2 regions of the Trichococcus flocculiformis genome follow, and region 1 is predicted to be linked to the other one. Evidence: predicted binding sites of a transcription regulator. Region 1 holds the regulator's gene; the other holds the start of a gene.
What was found. The regulator HrcA, encoded in region 1, represses chaperone genes, less so after heat shock. The targets are predictions, from matches to a motif close to TTAGCACTCNNNNNNNNNGAGTGCTAA.
Positions count from the first base shown of each region.

Region 2: the regulator HrcA is predicted to act here: its motif matches at 2,331-2,357, upstream of groES (co-chaperone GroES).

Region 1 covers NZ_OY759718.1:1,756,624-1,766,962, forward strand. Annotated here, with positions in the region: gene pepT (peptidase T) at 1-98, shown strand, start outside; gene ACKPCD_RS08420 (DUF1294 domain-containing protein) at 95-358, shown strand; gene ACKPCD_RS08425 (fatty acid kinase binding subunit FakB) at 400-1,251, opposite strand; gene truB (tRNA pseudouridine(55) synthase TruB) at 1,425-2,336, shown strand; gene ribF (riboflavin biosynthesis protein RibF) at 2,359-3,321, shown strand; gene hemW (radical SAM family heme chaperone HemW) at 3,322-4,452, shown strand; gene hrcA (heat-inducible transcriptional repressor HrcA) at 4,588-5,622, shown strand; gene grpE (nucleotide exchange factor GrpE) at 5,645-6,181, shown strand; gene dnaK (molecular chaperone DnaK) at 6,227-8,047, shown strand; gene dnaJ (molecular chaperone DnaJ) at 8,147-9,286, shown strand; gene ACKPCD_RS08465 (phosphoenolpyruvate carboxykinase (ATP)) at 9,501-10,339, shown strand, end outside.
Region 2 covers NZ_OY759718.1:847,980-858,318, reverse strand. Annotated here, with positions in the region: gene groL (chaperonin GroEL) at 377-1,990, opposite strand; gene groES (co-chaperone GroES) at 2,019-2,303, opposite strand; gene ACKPCD_RS04390 (CPBP family intramembrane glutamic endopeptidase) at 2,664-3,173, shown strand; gene ACKPCD_RS04385 (DUF4305 domain-containing protein) at 3,215-3,421, shown strand; gene ACKPCD_RS04380 (redox-sensing transcriptional repressor Rex) at 3,829-4,461, opposite strand; gene ACKPCD_RS04375 (ABC-F family ATP-binding cassette domain-containing protein) at 4,811-6,766, shown strand; gene ACKPCD_RS04370 (HAD family hydrolase) at 6,867-7,523, shown strand; gene tsaD (tRNA (adenosine(37)-N6)-threonylcarbamoyltransferase complex transferase subunit TsaD) at 7,924-8,946, opposite strand; gene rimI (ribosomal protein S18-alanine N-acetyltransferase) at 8,946-9,446, opposite strand; gene rimI (ribosomal protein S18-alanine N-acetyltransferase) at 9,430-10,047, opposite strand; gene tsaB (tRNA (adenosine(37)-N6)-threonylcarbamoyltransferase complex dimerization subunit type 1 TsaB) at 10,022-10,339, opposite strand, start outside.

The DNA of each region.
Region 1 (10,339 bases):
ATGGGCGCTATGAATTTGTGTCTGTCCAATCAATGGAAAAAGCAGTAGCTGTCATCGTGGAAATCATCAGACAAAGTCAAGGCTATGGAAAGCAATGAGAAACACCGTTCTGACGTATCTCGTTGTGACGAATGTTTTGCTCTTTATATTGATGGGCGTAGACAAAAAGAAAGCGCGGCAAAAAGCTTGGCGCATACCGGAACGCAATCTACTTTTGCTCGGATTTCTAGGGGGCGGGTTAGGCGGATTCCTGGGGATGCATCACTTTCGCCATAAAACAAAACACCTGATTTTCAAGGTAATCTTCGGTTTGGGTACGCTCTTGATAGGAATAACAACTTATTTCGTATTCATATGAAGAAAATGCCGCTATTCCCCATTCGGGAGTAGCGGCATTTTCTAATTGTTTTTTATCAGGAATTGGAAGGATACGGCTTCGGGGCCGGCATGGGTCATAACGCTTGCGCTGGCGTATGATGTGTGCATTTGGGCATTAGGGAAGGCGTTTTTCAGCATGCCGATGATCTGGTTCGAATAATCCGACAAACCGTCATGCGTGATGCCGATCGCTTCAACATCCGAGTATTTTTGTTTTAGTTCTGCGATGATCTCTTCGTACCGTTTTACGATTGATTTGGTGCCGCGGCCTTTTACGTCGGTAGTCAACGCACCGTCGATCATTTTCAGGTTTGCTTTAATGTTCAGCAGCGTCGTGATTCGGCCCATCGTTTTTCCGATGCGTCCGCCCTTGACCATATTTTCCAGGTTGACGATGCAAATGTACAGCAACGTGCGCTCTTTGACAGCCTGGATCCGAGGCAATGCTTCCGCGACCGTCAATCCTTCAGCGGAACATTTTGCAGCTTCCAACACTTGGAAGGCGGCAGCTCTTGCGCAAAACTGAGAATCGATGGCCGTCACCTTACCGTGGGCGAGTTTAGCCGCCTGATGAGCGGAGTTTACGGTACCGCTCAATGTTTCAGTCACGTAGATGGACAGGACTTCACTACCATCCATTGTCAGTTCATTGTATTTATCCAAGAAAGTTCCCATGGATGGTTGGGATGATTTTGGCAATTCTTTAGTGTTCATCATTTTTTCGAGGAACTCAGGTTTGGTTATGGTTATTCCGTCGTAATAAATCACATTCTCAATCATGGACGAAAGCGGGATTACCGTGATTCCATATCTGTCAATTTCTTCTGCGGACAATTCCGTTGTGGAATCGGTCACAATTTTGAAGTTTGGCATATTGATTCTCCTTAAGTACAGTCATATTTCCTTAAGCATAGCAGATTTTAGAGGAAAAGTAACGCAGTTATCCTTATGATTTGCAGGCATATTCCTCTAATCTTGATGTTTTTTCCTGTAGAATAGATTATGCTATAATAGGTTAGTTGCAGAAGAAAGTGGGTTACAAATATATGGATGGAATATTACCTTTATGGAAAGAACGCGGTATGACAAGTCACGACTGCGTATTCAAATTGAGAAAAATACTGAAAACAAAAAAAGTTGGGCACACCGGAACTTTGGATCCGGAAGTTGATGGCGTTTTGCCGATCTGCATCGGGAAAGCCACGAAAGTCGTCGAGTTTTTGACAGATACGGATAAAGCGTACGAAGGTGAAATCACTATCGGAGTCGCTACGACGACGGAAGATAGCCAAGGTGAACCGATCGCAAAGACACCTGTCGATCGAACGCTGTCATTGGCTGAAATCGACGCAGCCATGGAGGCAATGGTAGGTGAAAGCATTCAAGTTCCACCGATGTACTCCGCAGTCAAGGTGAACGGCAAGAGGCTATATGAATATGCCCGTAAAGGATTGACCGTCGAAAGGCCGCAAAGGACTATCCAAGTGATGCATTTTGAACGGATTTCGGAACCTGTCTATCATGCGGAAGACGAAACGATGTCCTGGTGTTTCCGGGTCACTTGCGGCAAAGGAACCTATGTGAGGACTTTGGCTGTCGATTTGGGGGCAGCCTTGGGTTATCCGGCTTACATGTCAAGTTTGACCCGCACGATGAGCGGAGGCTTCACGCAGACTGATTGCCTGACGTTGCAGCAAGTGGCTGAAGCAATGGCGAATGACGTGATTGACGAGAACCTGAAACCGATTGATTCGGTATTCGCATCATATCGGCAGGTAGCACTTGATGATGAGCTGTGGGATAAAGTGAGAAATGGCGCGGTTCTGTCGAAAGTGGGGCCTTTCGAAGTGATGGATGGCCCGGTTCTGTTCACCTATCAGAGCAAAATCGTGGCGATGTACGAAGCGCATCCGACTAAAGCCGGTTACATAAAACCCAGAAAAATGTTCCTATCATAATCAGCAAGGAGTTGCTAACGCAATGGAAATAATACATATACACCATCCCTATGACCAAAAACAAATACCAGACGAACAAATCGTGCTGGCTTTGGGATATTTTGACGGCGTCCATAGAGGGCATCAAGAAGTAATCAAGAGAGCAAAGGAAATTGCCGAAAATAAGAATTTGAAATTAGCTGTCATGAGCTTCAACCATCACCCGAGCATCGTGTTCCAGAAGATGAATCCAGAAACGATGCAGTATCTGTCGACCATCAACCGGAAGGCCGAAATATTTGAGAACCTGGGTGTTGATTATTTTTTTGTCGTCTCTTTCACATCTGCATTTGCCTCATTAAGACCACAAGAATTCGTCGACCAGTACATTTGCGGCTTGCATGCTAGCGCTGTCGTCGCCGGTTTCGATTATACTTATGGTCCTAGAGAAATCGCGGATATGAAACAATTGGTGCATTATGCTAAAGACCGCTTTGAAGTCATCGAGGTCGCCGAATTGAAGAACGAAGTTGAAAAAATCAGTTCCACGCATATCCGGGAAGCATTAACCGAAGGGGATATGGAAAAAGCGAATGCATATTTAGGCTATGTCTACCAGATCGAAGGCACGGTCATTCATGGTGATGCTAGAGGCAGACTACTGGGTTTCCCGACTGCGAATATTCAGACGGAAAAGCACACGCGCTTGCCTAGGAATGGCGTTTATATCGTGAGCATCAGGGTGAATGGAACGTGGCATCGCGGCACGGCTTCAATCGGGCACAATATCACTTTTGAAGCTGGCCGCGATAAGACTGTTGAAGTGTACATATTGGACTTCGATAAAATGATTTACGGTGAGAACGTAGCTGTCAGATGGCACCATTTTATCCGCAGTGAGATCAAATTTTCGGGCATCGAGCAACTGATTGCGCAGCTGAAAAGCGACGAAGCGGATACAATCGCCTATTTTCAGGACCATCCTTTGGATGAGGTGACACTCTAAATGGCAGCCGCTTATTTACACATCCCATTCTGCGAGCACATCTGCTTTTATTGTGATTTCAACAAAGTGTTTCTGGAAGGCCAACCGGTCGATGAATATGTGGATGCTTTGATAAAGGAAATGCAGTTATCTAAGCTGCTGCATCCTGAAGAAACGCTAAGCACCTTCTATATCGGCGGGGGTACGCCGACCACGCTTAATGAACGACAGTTGGAAAAGCTGTTGAACGGTATCCGCAGCACCTATTCCCTGCCTAAAAGCGCCGAATTCACGATGGAAGCCAATCCGGAGAGCGTTTCATTCGAAAAATTGAAGATCATGCGGGACTACGGTGTCAACCGACTGAGCATGGGGGTCCAATCCTTCAATAACGACATCTTAAAAAAAATCGGCCGCATCCATACAGCCGAGCAGGTGTACACTTCCGTGGCCGATGCACGCAAAGCCGGATTTGATAACATGACCATCGATCTGATTTTCCGGTTGCCGAACCAAACGATGGCTGATTTTGAAGACAGCCTGAAAAAAGCACTGGAATTGGATTTGCCGCATTACTCGATTTACGCCTTGATACTTGAGAATAAAACAGTGTTCTATAACTTGATGCGTCAAGGGAAACTGCCGTTGCCTTCAGAAGACACAGAGGCCGATATGTATGCCTTGGCTATCGAGACGATGACAAAAAACGGCAGGAACCAATACGAAATCTCAAACTTTGCACTGCCGGGCTATGAATCCCAGCATAATCTTACCTATTGGAAGAATGAGACCTATTTCGGTTTCGGAGCAGGCGCGCACGGCTATATCGATGGCATCCGTTACCACAATCATGGACCGATCCAACAATATCTGGCGCCATTACGGGAAAATAATCTGCCGATTATCCGGCAGCAACAGTTATCGAAAAACGAACAAATGGAAGAAGAGATGATTCTGGGGCTGCGCACGATGGCAGGTGTCAGCCAACAGCATTTTGCCGACAAATTCCAGACTTCGTTGCTGGATCAGTATGCTAGCGTCATTTCGGATTTGGTTACAGAAGGCCTGTTGATGCTTGATGGCGACAGAATCCGTCTGACACAAAGGGGCATTTTTCTCGGCAATGAAGTATTTCGTTCTTTCTTGATGTGAATACGCTCGTATCCGATCGGCTGCTGATAATGTTATGAAAAATGATTGTATTCCGTTGACAAAGCCCGTTACCCGTGATAAATTTATTTATGGTTAGCACTCATTGTGGTCAAGTGCTAAAGTGAGGTGAAAATCTTGTTAACAGAAAGACAGTTGCTAATTTTTGATTTGATTGTCAGGCATTACATCGAATTCGAGGAGCCGCTCGGGTCGAAGACACTTCTTAAGGAGTCTTCTTTGCCTTTAAGCTCAGCAACAATCCGCAACGAAATGATGCGGATCGAAGAATTGGGCTTCCTGGAAAAGATGCATTCTTCGTCCGGCAGGATACCATCCATCCAAGGCTATCGTTACTATGTCGATCAACTTTTAGGCAAAGAAAGCGAAGAAGTCGCTGACGAGGTCAAGCAAATGATCAAGCACGGCTTTCAGAATCCTTATCGTGAAGTGCAACAGGTCGTCGAAAAATCAGCTGAAATGTTGTCCTTTTTGACGAATTATACCGCTTTGGCGATCGGACCTGAAACAAAGGACAGCCGTTTGACGGGCTTCCGGCTGGTCGCACTCAATGAAGGACATGTGATGGCGATATTGGTGACTGACAAAGGACATGTGGAAAATCAGATTTTTTCTGTTTCGCCGGGCTTCTCAGCCACTGAGATAGAAAAAATCGTCAACATTTTCAATCAGGAACTGGTCGGCCGCACGCTGCAGGAAGTATTCGTCAAACTGCAAACGGACATTCCGTTGATTATCCGGAAGTACGTCGATGCAAAAATCGATTTCACAGCGATCTTCAATGACATTGTGGCAAAGTTGGAGCATGATCGTTTCCATGTAGGTGGTAGCATGAATCTTCTGAACCATTTGGATTCGACGATGGACAAGAATAAAGTCAAAGCCATTTTAAGCATGTTGAATGGGTCTCCGGACATCCATGCGCTTTTTTCTAACCCCAACGAGGGCGTCGGGGTCAAGATCGGTACGGAATTGAATAATGAGCTGCTGCATAATTTTAGTCTGATCACGGCTACTTATGACACGGCTGGCAACGGTAAAGGCCTGATCGCACTGCTGGGGCCAACCAATATGCCTTATCAAAAAATGATCAGTATCATGAAATTTATGCGCTATGAACTTTCTGATAGCTTGAATGATCTGAACAAATAAGCACGACAAAGGAGATTTTGAAGTGGACAATAACGAAGAATTAGTGGAACAACAGGAAACAACCGTTGAAACATCAATGGAAGAGGGCCAAGAAACAGTCACAGAAATAAGTGAGGTTGAAGCATTACAGGCAACCTTATCCGAAACGGAAGACCGCTTATTGCGCCTGCAAGCAGAACTCGCAAATATCCAGAAACGCAACGCGAAAGAAAGGCAAGATGCGGCGAAATACCGTTCCCAGTCATTAGCGCAGGAGTTATTGCCGGTGATGGATAGCCTGGAGCACGCATTAGCGATTGAAGTTGAAGATGAAAAAGCTGTGAACCTGAAGAAAGGTTTGGAAATGGTCTTGAACTTGTTTACAGATGCTTTCGCCAAAGAGGGGATTTCTGCGATCAATCCGATCGATCAGCCTTTCGATCCGAATTTCCATCAATCCATCCAAGTGCAACCGGCTGCTGAAGGGCAAGCTCCTGATACAGTCGTCGCGGTAGTGCAAAAAGGATACACCTTGAAAGAACGTGTATTAAGGCCAGCAATGGTTGTCGTATCACAATAATTTTATTGATAAACATAAAAATTTCATATAGAGGGGAATAACATCATGAGCAAAATTATCGGTATTGACTTAGGAACAACAAACTCAGCTGTAGCAGTATTAGAAGGCGGAGAAGCTAAAATCATTCCAAATCCAGAGGGAAATCGCACGACACCATCTGTCGTATCATTCAAGAATGGCGAAATCCAAGTGGGCGAGGTTGCAAAGCGTCAAGCAGTGACAAACCCGAATACAATCAGCTCCATCAAACGTCATATGGGCGATGCTGGCTACAAAGTGGAAGTGGAAGGCAAGAGCTACACACCACAAGAAGTTTCAGCGATGATCCTTCAATATTTGAAAGGTTATGCGGAAGACTACCTGGGTGAAAAAGTTGACAAAGCCGTAATTACTGTTCCAGCTTACTTCAACGATGCACAGCGTCAAGCGACTAAAGATGCGGGCAGAATTGCCGGTCTGGAAGTAGAGCGTATCGTCAACGAACCGACGGCTGCTGCTTTGGCATACGGATTGGATAAAACCGATAAAGACGAAAAAATTCTTGTATTCGACTTGGGCGGCGGTACATTCGACGTTTCCATCCTTGAATTGGGCGACGGCGTCTTCGATGTATTGAGTACAGCCGGCGACAACAAATTGGGTGGCGATGACTTCGATAACAAAATCATCGACTACTTGGTTGCAGAATTCAAGAAAGAAAACGGAATCGACCTTTCAAACGACAAAATGGCGAAACAACGTCTGAAAGATGCTGCCGAAAAAGCCAAGAAAGATTTGTCGGGCGTAACGTCAACTCAAATCAGCCTGCCGTTCATCACTGCCGGCGAAGCTGGTCCATTGCACTTGGAATTGACGCTTACCCGCGCGAAATTTGATGAAATCACGTATGACTTGGTTGAACGCACAAAAATTCCTGTACGCCAAGCGTTGAAGGATGCCGGTTTATCCACTTCCGAAATCGACGAAATCATTTTGGTTGGTGGTTCAACACGTATTCCTGCAGTCATCGAAGCGGTCCGCAAAGAAGCCGGCAAAGAGCCGAACAAATCCGTTAACCCGGATGAAGTTGTCGCAATGGGTGCTGCCATCCAAGGCGGAGTCATCTCTGGCGACGTAAAAGACATCGTACTATTGGACGTTACACCTTTATCATTGGGTATCGAAACAATGGGTGGCGTGTTCACAAAATTGATCGACCGCAATACAACAATCCCTACAAGCAAGTCACAAGTCTTCTCGACTGCAGCCGACAATCAACCTGCTGTTGATGTACATGTGTTGCAAGGGGAGCGTCCGATGGCAGCCGACAACAAAACTTTGGGTCGCTTCCAATTGACTGATATTCCAGCTGCACCTCGTGGCGTTCCACAAATCGAAGTATCGTTCGATATCGATAAAAATGGTATCGTAAATGTTCGCGCCAAAGACTTGGGTACGCAAAAAGAACAAACAATCACTATCAAGTCTTCTTCCGGTCTGACTGACGAAGAAATCGAAAAAATGGTGAAAGACGCGGAAGCAAACGCTGAAGCAGACAAATTGCGCAAGGAAGAAGTAGAATTACGCAATGAAGTGGATCAATTGATCTTCCAGACTGACAAAACATTGAAAGAACTTGACGGTAAAGTCGATGCTGATGAAGTGAAGAAAGCTGAAGAAGCGAGAGACGAGCTGAAAGCAGCAGTTGAAGCCAATGATTTGGAACAAATGAAAACGAAGCGTGACGCTTTGAATGAACTTGTTCAAAACCTGACTGTCAAACTGTATGAGCAAGCTGCTCAAGCGCAACAACAAGAAGGTGCGCACAACACAGCGACTGACGATGGTGTCGTAGATGCCGATTTTGAAGAAGTAGACGACAAATAGTCAACTCTAACGGGAGGAAGCCAACGCTTAACTGCATTGGCTTCTCTCACTGTATAGAGAGATAAAGTTCAGATGAAGCCAATCAATGGAGGCGAAACAATGGCGAAAAGAGATTATTATGATATCTTGGGTGTGGCGAAGGATGCCACGGATGACGAGATAAAAAAAGCTTATCGGAAGCTTTCCAAGAAGTTTCACCCGGATATCAACAAAGAAGCGGGTGCAGAAGATAAATTCAAGGAACTTGCTGAAGCTTATGAAGTCTTGAGCGACGGCAATAAACGTGCAGCTTATGACCAGTACGGACATGCCAGTACCGATCCCAACTTCGGCGCAGGCGGCGGTTATGGCGGCGGCTTCGGCGGCTTCTCGGGCGGCTTTGAAGATATCTTCGATTCCTTTTTCGGAGGCGGCGGTGGGCGTGGCAGAAACCCCAACGCCCCCCGTCAAGGCTCCGATTTACAATATCGTATCCACCTTACCTTTGAAGAAGCGATTTTTGGGAAGAAAGAAACCATCCGTTACAAACGTGACGAGGAATGTAAAACTTGCAGCGGTTCCGGTGCAAAACCCGGCACACAACCAAAAACGTGTTCGAAGTGCCATGGTTCAGGAGCGATTGGTGTCGAACGGAATACGCCTTTTGGCCGCGTAATGACGCAAGCAGTCTGTGATGTCTGCGGCGGAACAGGTAAGGAAATCACGGATAAATGTACAACATGCCACGGACACGGGCATGTCGAAACTGACCACTCGGTGGCGGTTACTATCCCTCCAGGTGTTGACGATGGACAACAGATGCGCTTAAACGGACAAGGCGAAGTCGGCAGCAATGGCGGTCCGTACGGTGACTTGTATGTCGTTTTCCAAGTGGAACCAAGTGATATTTTCGATCGTGAAGGAACAGAAATCCATTACACGCTGCCGATCAGCTTCGCCCAAGCCGCATTGGGTGATGAGATTGAAGTGCCTACCGTACACGGTAAAGTCAAACTGAAGATTCCTGCGGGGACACAAACGGGCACCAGTTTCCGTTTGAAAGGCAAAGGAGCGCCACGCTTGCGTGGAACCGGAAATGGCGATCAGCACGTTAAAGTGACCGTCGTCACACCTAAAAACCTTAACGAGAAGCAAAGAGAGGCAATTCGTGCTTTCGCAACAGCGGGCGGCGATACGTTGGTGGAAGATGAATCCAATTTTTTTGATAAAGTTAAGGACGCCTTCAAAAATAAAAAATAAATAAACGGAATGAACCGGTGCTTTGTAAACAACAAGCAACCGGTTCATTTTTTTGCTCCAATACTATTCTGTTAGATTTTTTGTAATTAACATGAGGATTTAAACACTTTTTTTATAGAAATAGCACAAATATTCACAAAATATGGTATGTAAGGGGTTACAATTCCGCGGAATAGGATTATAATGGAAGTATCAAATAAAAGAGGTGACGTAAATGGCTACTATAGAATCGTTCAACAGATCCGAATTAAAGAAGTCCAACCCTTTACTTACGAAATTCCGGACAACGGTCGAAACAGCTTTTTATGGCAAAAACATGCAGGAAGTCACGGACATGACGGAAGCCTATAATCTCGCACTGAACGCTAAAGGTGTGGTCGTGACCGACCTGCCTGTGCTCCATACTGAAGAGCTAGGCTTGCCGAATGATGCCAAAGTACTTGTCGAAAACGGCGGGAGAATCATCGGTCGTACTGCCCGCGCCAAACGGATCATCGGAGAGAACAAGGAAGAGGACGAAAAACTTCAAGCCATCATTATGGATGTCATTTATCAAAACAGACTGCGCCATTATTATAAAGCGACAGGGTATGTCGGTTTGGATAAAGATTTCATCATCAAGGCGCATATCGCTTTTCCTGAAGGAAACGAAAACAATCTTTACTCCTGGCTGTTGAACTTCCAGTGGGACAGTCCGGAATATCAGGAGATGTATGCACAGTCGAAGCTGTACAACGAAGGCGATATCTATATCTACACAGATCCCGACTGGCGCCATCCAGATTATCCGCTAGGTGTGGCTGTGTTCGAGCCTGATAAAAATGTAGCCTGTATCCTGGGAATGCAATATTTTGGTGAATTCAAAAAAGGCACGCTGACGCTTGCATGGGGAACCGGTCATCGGAATGGATTTGTTTCTTGCCACGGCGGACAAAAACACTTCCGCCTACCAAATGGCGGGTCGTATGTCGCTTCCTTCTTTGGGCTTTCGGGGTCAGGAAAATCGACTCTGACCCATTCGAAACATGACAACAAATATGAAGTGAAAGTACT
Region 2 (10,339 bases), 910 kb from region 1:
TTAATAGAAAGATTCTAAATCCTGTTTTAGTTGAACTCTGAATTGCAGAGGGTTCCGCCTAAGTTGATAACCACACACGGACAAAAAACGTCCGCTTTGTGGGTATCCTCTTAGTGCTCACCCTCTAAACGCAATTCATCGTATCCTGTTTTAGTTGAACTCTGAATTGCAGAGGGTTCCGCCTAAGTTGACAACCACACACGGACAAAAAACGTCCGGGTATCTAAATGCGAATCATCACATCCTGTTAGAACGGTTCTGAATCCTAGAGTTCTCCGCCTAAGCTGAAATCACCACCTCGACCAAAACCAGGTCGTGGTGGTGATTTCCTCTTAGTGCTCAAACTCTGAGCTCAGGATTCATCACACACTGTTTTTTACATCATGCCCATGCTTGGGTCCATTGATGGGGGTGTTGCTGGGGCTGGACGGTCGGCTACGATCGCTTCTGTCGATAGGATCAGGGCAGCTACGCTGGCTGCGTTTTGTAAAGCGGAACGTGTCACTTTTGTAGGATCCACGATTCCTGCTTCTATCATGTTCACCCACTCATCGGTTGCGGCGTTATAACCCATACCAACTTCAAGTCCTTTGATCTTATCGGCTACAACAGAGCCTTCTTTACCAGCATTTTCAGCGATTTGTCTCACTGGCTCTTCCAATGAACGCGCTACGATGCGCGCACCTGTTGCTTCGTCGCCGGTCAGTTCCAACGCTTCAACGCGTTTTTGAACGTTGATCAAAGCTGTACCACCACCGGATACGATACCTTCTTCAACAGCGGCGCGGGTTGCATTCAAAGCATCTTCGATACGCAGTTTGCGTTCTTTCAATTCAGTTTCGGTAGCAGCTCCGACTTTGATGACACCGACGCCACCGGATAATTTCGCAAGACGTTCCTGTAATTTCTCACGGTCAAACTCTGAAGTTGTCTCGGCTGATTGCGCACGGATGACCGCAACACGCTGTTCGATGGCTTCTTTTTCGCCGGCTCCTTCAACGATGGTTGTGGAATCTTTGGTTACGACAACTTTACCTGCACGACCCAAATGTTCTACGGTAGTATCCTTCAATTCCAAGCCTAAATCCTCAGCAATAACGGTACCACCTGTCAGGATTGCGATGTCCTGCAGCATTTCTTTACGGCGGTCACCGAAACCAGGTGCTTTGACTGCCGCTACATTGAATGTTCCGCGCAATTTGTTCAATACTAATGTAGGCAACGCTTCGCCGTCAACATCATCAGCAACGATCAACAATGGGCGACCTTGTTGCAGGATCTGTTCCAATAAAGGCAAGATGTCTTGGATATTGGACAATTTACGATCCGTGATCAGGATATAAGGTGCTTCCAATTCTGCTTCCATTTTGTCGTTGTTGGTGACCATGTATTGCGATAGGTAACCGCGGTCGAATTGCATCCCTTCAACAACATCCAACTCGGTTTCGATCCCTTTTGACTCTTCGATCGTGATGACTCCGTCGTTGCCGACTTTCTCCATTGCTTCCGCAATCAATTCGCCGATTTCTTTCGATCCGGACGATACAGCAGCTACCTGTGCGATCGACTCTTTTGAATTTACGGTTTGGGAAATTTCTGCCAAGCCTTTTACGGCTGCTTGAGTAGCCAATTCGATACCGCGACGGATGCCTACCGGATTTGCGCCTGCTGTAACGTTCTTCAAACCTTCACGAACGATCGCTTGTGTCAAAACAGTGGCAGTCGTTGTACCGTCACCAGCAATGTCGTTTGTTTTGGAAGCAACTTCGGAAACCAATTTCGCTCCCATATTTTCGAAACGGTCTTCCAATTCGATTTCTTTGGCGATTGTCACGCCGTCATTCGTGATCAATGGAGAACCATACGCTTTTTCTAAAACAACGTTGCGGCCTTTAGGTCCTAATGTCACTTTTACGGTATCTGCTAAGATATCCACACCACGAAGCATTGCTGCTCTTGCGTCTTCTGAAAATTTAATGTCTTTTGCCATTTATCGATTCACCTCATGAATTTTATTTTTAGTCCAGAATTGCTACGATGTCGCTTTCTTTGATCACTAAGTATTCTGTGCCTGCATATTTGACTTCTGTGCCTGCATACTTTTCGAAAAGGACAGTATCCCCCGCCTTTACGGTCATTTCGATGGTTACGCCGTTATCCGTCACGCGGCCTGCTCCTACAGCAATAACGGTACCGGTTTGGGATTTTTCTTTAGCGGACGACGGTAAAACGATGCCGCCTACAGATTTTTCCTCTTCTTTGGCAACTTCTACAATAACACGGTTTCCTAATGGTTTTAACAAGATGATCCCTCCAAAAATAAGTTTATTTTAGCACTCATCAACTCAGAGTGCTAAGTTACATTTCTATATTAATCAATCTCCAATTAATTTGCAAGAGGGAAGCCGATTTTTTCTGATTCTATTTTTTTACGCTATTATGCTATACTGTTTATCAAGCGTAAGACGTCAGTTCTCTCAGAAAGGTACTATTATATGAATAAAAAAATACGTTCCAGGTCAACGTTAGCCATACAGATCATTCTCATCTATCTCGCTTCTCAGCTTCTGCCGGTCGTTATACTTTTTTTCATTCCGGAGGCAGATCGTATCGCAGCGGCTATGAATCTCTCGCTATTCTTCGCTTTCCTAGGGACTGTCCTTATGGTAGCATGGAATAGCAGAAAAAAATGGACACCACAAAACAGCCTTACAGAGCAACCAGCCGCCCCAATCGGAAAAACGCTCGCGATCGGAATCTTTGGCTTCTTGGGAGCTATCCTGATTCAGATCGTCGCGATGAACGTGGAGTATCTTTTGTTCAAGATGCCCGTGATTTCCGAAAATACGGAAGTATTGCTGGACTTGACAAACCGCTATCCATTCTTTATTTTTAACATTATCATCTTTGCACCTGTGATGGAGGAATTTGTATTCCGTAAAGCGATTGTCACACATCTGGTTGATGCAATCGGGATCGTCGGCGCAGCCACTATCAGTGCTTTGCTTTTTGCGATTGCGCATAATGATGGGCACTATTTGGTTTATGGCTCTCTGGGACTATGGTTTTCTTTCCTTTATTACAGAACAAGAAACATAGCCACTCCGATGATTGCGCATGCGTTGATGAATGCCGTATCCGCTTTGCCGATTCTCTCCCAACTCATTTCGTAAGGCACGTGAAGTCCGCTATTTAGGAAAAAGAAAGGAATAACATGACTTTAAAAAATCTATTAATTCAAGTAATCATCCGTTTTGTTTTCGCAATCCTTTTCATTTCGCTGGCAGTCGACGCAGTGAATACTGCAGGGTGGGGATTCATGGCCATCATCAGCGTGCTGTTCGCAACAAGTGATGTCGTAAAAGGCGTTCGCATGTTCAACGCCTACCTGAAAATCAAAAACAGCATCGACAAAAACTAGGAAAAGCGGTACAAGCCCGCTCTGCCTCGAAAGAAATTTAGGAAATCTGGCCTCGCAACGTTTCCTACGGTCACCTTGTACTAGGGCTCTAAGGGATGAATCCCTAAGAGTCCCATGCAAATGAGCATCGTAGAGCGCAATTGCTGAGAGACTTCCTGCGTCAGCAGGTTAGTCGAACAGTATCCTTGGCTCGAAGAGACAAGGGGTTCCTGCCTCTCTTTCCGAGAGGCAGGCTTGGACCGCTAGACATCACTTTGGAAACACCAAATAATTTGCTGACCTTTAAATCACCCTTGGTGATGCATTTCTTTGTTCAAAATGTATACCTACTTGCTAATGAAAAAAAGAAGGATGAGGCGGCCTCATCCTTCTTTTTGCGTTTTCTTATCATCAACTGCCGACTTTGCTCAGCCGATATCATTGTCCAAGAAATAAATCAACGTCTGCAATTCATTCGTCAAATCCACATTCTGAACGCGGACATTTTCCGGAACGGAAAGACGGATCGGGGTAAAGTTCATGATGCCGCGAACGCCCGCTTCGGTCAAACGGTTCGTTGCATCCTGCGCAACTTCTTGGGGAACGGTCAGAATGGCTACATCAATCTGTTGGATACGCAACTGCTCCACCATATCCGTCATGGGGTACACCGGTACACCACTGAGGATTTTACCAACAATGCCTTCATTGACATCAAATGCTGCACTGATGCGCACATTGTTGCTTACGTGGAAGTTGTAGTTCAACAAGGCATGACCCAAATTACCCACACCGATCAAAGCAACGTTCGTCAAACGGTCCTGATTCAAGGTTTTGCTGAAGAAATCCAACAAATACTCGACATCATAGCCGTATCCTCTTTTACCCAGTGCGCCAAAATATGAAAAATCCCTACGGATAGTAGCACTATCCACTTTTACTGCTTCACTGAGCTCAGTGGATGAAACACGTTTTTTACCAGCGTTATGCAAAAAGCGCAAATAGCGGTGGTAAATCGGCAACCTCCTTGCCGTAGCTTTTGGAATATCATTCGTCGACATTTTTTCTCCTCTTCTTTCCTCTTTCATTTCGTAACTCATAGTGTTTGTGCGGTTCCGACAAACTTTAAAAAGTATGTTCACATACTTAAGCTTTCATTTCATACTGCCTATTATATCACCTGATTGTGAAAAATCTACTAATTTGTTCGAAATCGGACTTGATTGTGAAGCCTTTTTTGAACAACATGTGAAATACTGTAACAAATGTAAGCGGAGTCGCCAACATTTTTTCACATGTACAAATACGTGAATATAGCAATAACTTTGCTTGTCCCTATCGAATCAATGCATGCTGTGATAAAATGGAAGGGATAAATGCCAGCATTTGCTTAGAAAGAGGACACTACATATGATTTTACTGCAAGGACAAAATTTGGCGCGCCTTTTTGGGGCGAGCGTCTTATTCGACAATATTCAAATTACTGTTCAAGACCATTCGCGTATTGCACTCGTCGGCCGAAACGGAGCCGGCAAATCGACCTTGCTGAAGATTTTGGCAGGCATCGAAGCAACGGATGCCGGCTCTGTTTCAAAGAGCAAGGACGTAACGATCGGCTACCTGGATCAGCATAGCGCGGTCGATTCATCCAACACGATTTGGCAGGAAATGTTGACCATTTTTGCCCCGCTCATCCAATTAAGTAAGGAAGCTGAACAAGCCGCCGTCGCTTTGGGGGATCCGGACTTGCTCGAGGATGAAGAAGCCTACCAAAAAGCTCTGGAACGCTATGACCATCTCCAGCATACTTTGCACGAAAAGAACGCGTACGGCTATGAATCCGAGATCCGTTCGGTGCTTCACGGATTCCAGTTCTACGAAGGAGATTACGATCGTCCGATTTCCCAATTGTCAGGCGGCCAGAAAACCAGGCTTGCCTTGGCCAAAATCTTGCTTGAAAAGAACGACCTGCTCATTTTGGATGAGCCCACCAACCATCTGGACATCGATACGCTGGCTTGGCTGGAAAATTATCTGATCGGTTACAACGGTTCGCTTTTGATCGTTTCCCATGACCGATACTTCCTGGACAAAGTCGCCACGGAGGTGTATGAAATCAGCCGCCACAAGATCCAGCACTACAAAGGCAACTACTCCTATTATCTGACCGAGAAAGCCGCCCGCCTGGAGCAGGAATTGAAGGCTTACGAGAAGCAACAGGATGAAATATCCAAATTGGAGGATTATGTCGCCCGCAATCTGGCGCGCGCTTCCACGACCAAAATGGCGCAAAGCCGCCGCAAACGTCTGGAAAAAATGGAGCGGATGGACAGACCGAAAGGCGATGAGCGTTCCGCTCGCTTCTCTTTCGATATCGCAAAAGAAAGCGGAAATGTCGTCTTGACGCTGGAAAACGGGGCTGTCGGCTATGCCGATAAGATCCTGGCTGATCCGATCAATCTTGACATCCGTAAACAGCAGGCGATCGCGATCGTCGGGCCGAACGGGATCGGCAAGTCCACTTTGCTGAAGTCGATCATTTCCGAGATTCCGCTTTTGAAAGGCAGAGTCCAGCTCGGCGCCAATGTCGATCTCGGTTATTATGACCAAGAATTAGGCAACCTTTCCAAAAACAAGAGCGTTCTCGCCGAAATCTGGGATCTTCATCCCACGCTGAACGAAAAAGATGTGCGCAGTATCCTGGGGAGCTTCCTGTTCTCCGGCGCCGATGTCGAAAAAACGATTCCGGCATTGAGCGGCGGCGAGAAGGCAAGGCTTTCGCTCTGCAAGCTGGCACTGGACCAAAAGAATTTCCTTGTCCTCGATGAACCCACAAACCATTTGGACATCGACAGCAAAGAAGTGCTTGAAAATGCCTTGATCGATTATGACGGCACCCTGCTTTTCGTATCCCACGACCGCTATTTCATCAACCGGATTGCGACAAACATTGTCGAACTTTCCGCTGAGGGCAGTAAATTATACCTCGGGGACTACGATTACTATATTGAAAAGAAACAGCAAGAAGCGGCGTTGGCAGCTTTGCAGCAGGCCGAAAACGCCACGGAAACAAACGCTGCCGTTGAGCCTCTTTCGAAAGCAAAAGGGGATTACGTTTCTTCCAAGGAAAAACTGAAATTGGAAAGAAAACTGGCTCGGCAGGTGGAGGCTTTGGAGGATGAATTGGCGACCGTCGAGGAGGCCATCGCTGCGATCGAGCTGCAATTGACCGAACCGGAAGTCTACGGTGACCATGAAAAAGTCCAACAGTTCAACCAGCAGTTGCTCGCCCTACAGGCACGGCAGGACGAGCTGATGCAGGATTGGGAAGATCAGACAACCGCTCTCGAGGAACTGAATGAATAGTGAAGCCGATAAGCGTTTCCTGTCTTAGTTGAGGAATGCCGGAACTTTTGTTAAGTTGCACTCGAACAAGTACGCATAATAGGAATATGGAGGTACGAATATGTTGGAAGCCGTTTTATTTGATATGGATGGTGTCATCATCGATACGGAACCATTCTTTTTGCGATCAGAAAGTATGCTATTGAAGGAATTCGGAGTGGACACCGAGTTGGAGTATCATTTCCGCTACCAAGGGACCACGCACGAATACATGTGGGAAACAATGAAAAATGAATTCAATCTGGATGCCCCGGTAGGAGAATTGGTGGAACGGGCGAACGTCATCCGCAATCGCCTGATGGATGAAGACGGCCTGCAGCCGATACCGGGTGTGATTCCCTTCATTGCACGTCTGCATGAAGCCGGTGTTCCTTTGGCAATCGCCTCCTCTTCTCCTTTGACGGATATCCATAAGGCTGTAAAAGCATTGGACATCGAAAAATATTTCAGCTATTTTGTTTCGGGGGAAAGCGTTGCGCATTCCAAGCCCGCGCCCGATATCTTCCTGGATGCTGCAAAAAACTTGAATGCCAAACCGGAGAACTGCGTTGTCATTGAGGACTCCAAAAACGGAGTTGCCTCTGCACATGCGGCCGGCTGCAAATGCATCGGTTTCCGCAATCTCGAGTTCCCTCCGCAGGATCTGTCGTTGGCTTCCGTCATCGTCACCGATTTTTCGGATCTCGATGCCGATTACTGCCGAGCGCTGGTCGATTAAGAATAAGAAAAGCTGAACGGGTTCGTTCAGCCCTGATTAAGGAAACACTGTGACCTAATCGGTCAAGTGTATCATGCCTCTAAGCGATTGAAATCGCAAGAGTCATGACAATTTAGGAAATCTGTCTGCCTGAGCATCGAAGAGCGCAATTGCTGAGAGACTTTCTGCGTCAGCAGATTAGTCGAACAGTATGTCTTGGCTCGCAGAGACAAGAGGTTCCTTATTCTTTTTTCCGAAGGGCTAACCCGTGAAGCTGGACATCATTTTAGATGCATGAAACATTTTGCAAACTTGTGAAACACCTACGGTGATGCATTTTTCACTCTGGAAAATTTTATAAATTCCTGTATGTCAAAAAAAGAGAACGTTAGTCGACATAGTCGGCCAGCGTTCTCTTTTATTATTCGCCTAAAACCAAGCCCGGATGTGCATTCAGATCGTATCCGGCAAAATGTTTTTGTTGGTATTCGGTGTAAGCCGCAGCTCCGATCATCGCCGCATTATCCCCGCATAGCGACAACGGCGGAATGACTACCTCGACTTCCGGAAGCTCCAGTGCCATTTTTGCCGACAAAGCTTCACGCAAGCCTCTGTTGGCGGCGACTCCGCCGGCCAACAGCAGCTGCTTAATGTTCTTTTCCTTGGCCGCGCGCAACGTCTTATGCACCAGAACATCCACGACACTTGCCTGGAAACTGGCGGCCAAATCATAGGGATTGATGTCATCCCCTTTTTGGCGTGCATTGTGGACAGTATTGATGACGGAACTTTTCAATCCGCTGAAGCTGAAATCGTAATTGTCTTCTTTGATCATAGCGCGCGGAAAATGCATCGTTTCCTTACCTTCATGAGCCATTTCATCCATTTTCTTTCCACCAGGATAAGGCAAGCCCAAAATGCGTCCGATTTTGTCGTAAGCTTCCCCCGCGGCATCATCCCGCGTTTCGCCGATGATATCGAAAGATCCGTCCTTTTCCATATACACCAACTCCGTGTGCCCTCCGCTGACAACCAACGATAGCAATGGGTAGCGCATCGGAGTCACCAACTGGTTCGCATAGATATGGCCGGCCATATGATTGACCGGAATGAGCGGTTTCTGATGGGCAAAAGCAAGAGCTTTCGCCGCACTGACACCGATCAACAACGAACCTACCAAACCCGGGCCATGCGTCACAGCAACTGCATCGATGGCATCGAAAGTTACCTGCGCTTCATTTAATGCCGCTTCCACGATTTGAGTGATCTGCTCTACATGATGACGGCTCGCCACTTCCGGGACGACCCCGCCAAAACGCATATGGCTTTTGATCTGGGAAGCGACAACATTCGAAAGGACTGTATTTCCGTTTTTCACCACAGCTACACTCGTTTCATCGCAACTGCTCTCAATCGCGAGTATGGTCACATCTGTTTGCGTCATCAGCCTTCCGCCTCCTCTTGTTTTTCCGATGTCAGCGCCAATTCCATGATGTAGGCATCCTCGATCGGATTATGATAATACTCTTTTCTTCGGAATATTTCCGTAAAGCCTATTTTTTTATACAGGTTATAGGCAGCATCATTAGAAACACGGACTTCGAGCCAAAGCCGCTCCATGCCCCTTTTTTTCAGCAAGGCAATCATTTCCTGCAACAATTTTGTTCCGATTCCTTTCGCCTGATGATCAGGGGCTACCGCAAAATTGTTGATTGATGCCTCATCTACAACCGCCATGCAACAAATATAGCCCACCAGCTTGTTTTCCTCCATATAACCTACATAAATGGAATGATTGTCCTTCAATTCAGACAGGAATGAGGATACTTTCCAACTGGAATGCCCCTCATTGGCCAGCATTGTAAGTTCGTACAAAGTCTGTGCATGTTGGTCCAATTTGCCTGCGCCCGTCTTCAGGTCGCATATTTCAAACGTGCGTTGCATGAACATCTTCCTTTTCTTCCGATTGTTTTCCTGCCAAAGGCCATACCATATCCAAAGCGTCTTCGCCGTCACCGTGATAATAATGCTGCTTGATCTGCTCCGGCAGAAAACCCATTTTCGTGTATAAAGCCTTCGCCCGATGGTTTGAAATCCGCACTTCCAAGCTGATGCTTGTGGCGCTTTTTTCTTCCGCAAAGCTTCTCAACACGCGCAACAACAACGTTGCCGCGCCAATCTGCTGAAATTCGGGCACTACCGCCAAATTCGTTATATGAATATCTTTCCCATCCAATCTTGCACCCAAAAAACCGATAGGCATACGGCCTTCATACAAAACGTAATAAAGCGACTTCGGGTTGTACAGCATATCATTTTCCAATGCTGTCCTTCCCCAGGGTGTTGCGCCATCGTAGCTCATCCGCTCGATATAAAGAATATCGGGAATGTGCTGTTTTTCGCCGACCATCAATCTGACAGGAAGCTGGTTACGCAGCAGATAGGTTTTCTCATTGGAGAGAACGCGCTTTGAATGGATTTTGGCCAGAACATCAAATCGGATTTCCTTATACATGGATTTAAATCGATGAATCCACTCTCTCAACGTAGTCTTCCCTCCGATTACTAAGATGCTGTTGTTCCCATTTTTCTTCAGCTTCCGGTTTTTTTAAGTAGGACGGCACAAAGGTGTGCGGATCCTCCGCGGTCGCGGATTCCGAAAGTGTGGCCAGCACGCTCGCGCGCGGTAAAGCCTGTGATTCTCCAGCAAATAGCGCGCGTTCCTTGAATAATTCACCGATGCGTTCGCGGTATTTGCTGACATCCTCTCCCACGAACAGATAAGTGCCTTCTTCCGCCAACAAGCGCTGGAACCACTCTTCGCTGGCTATATGTGT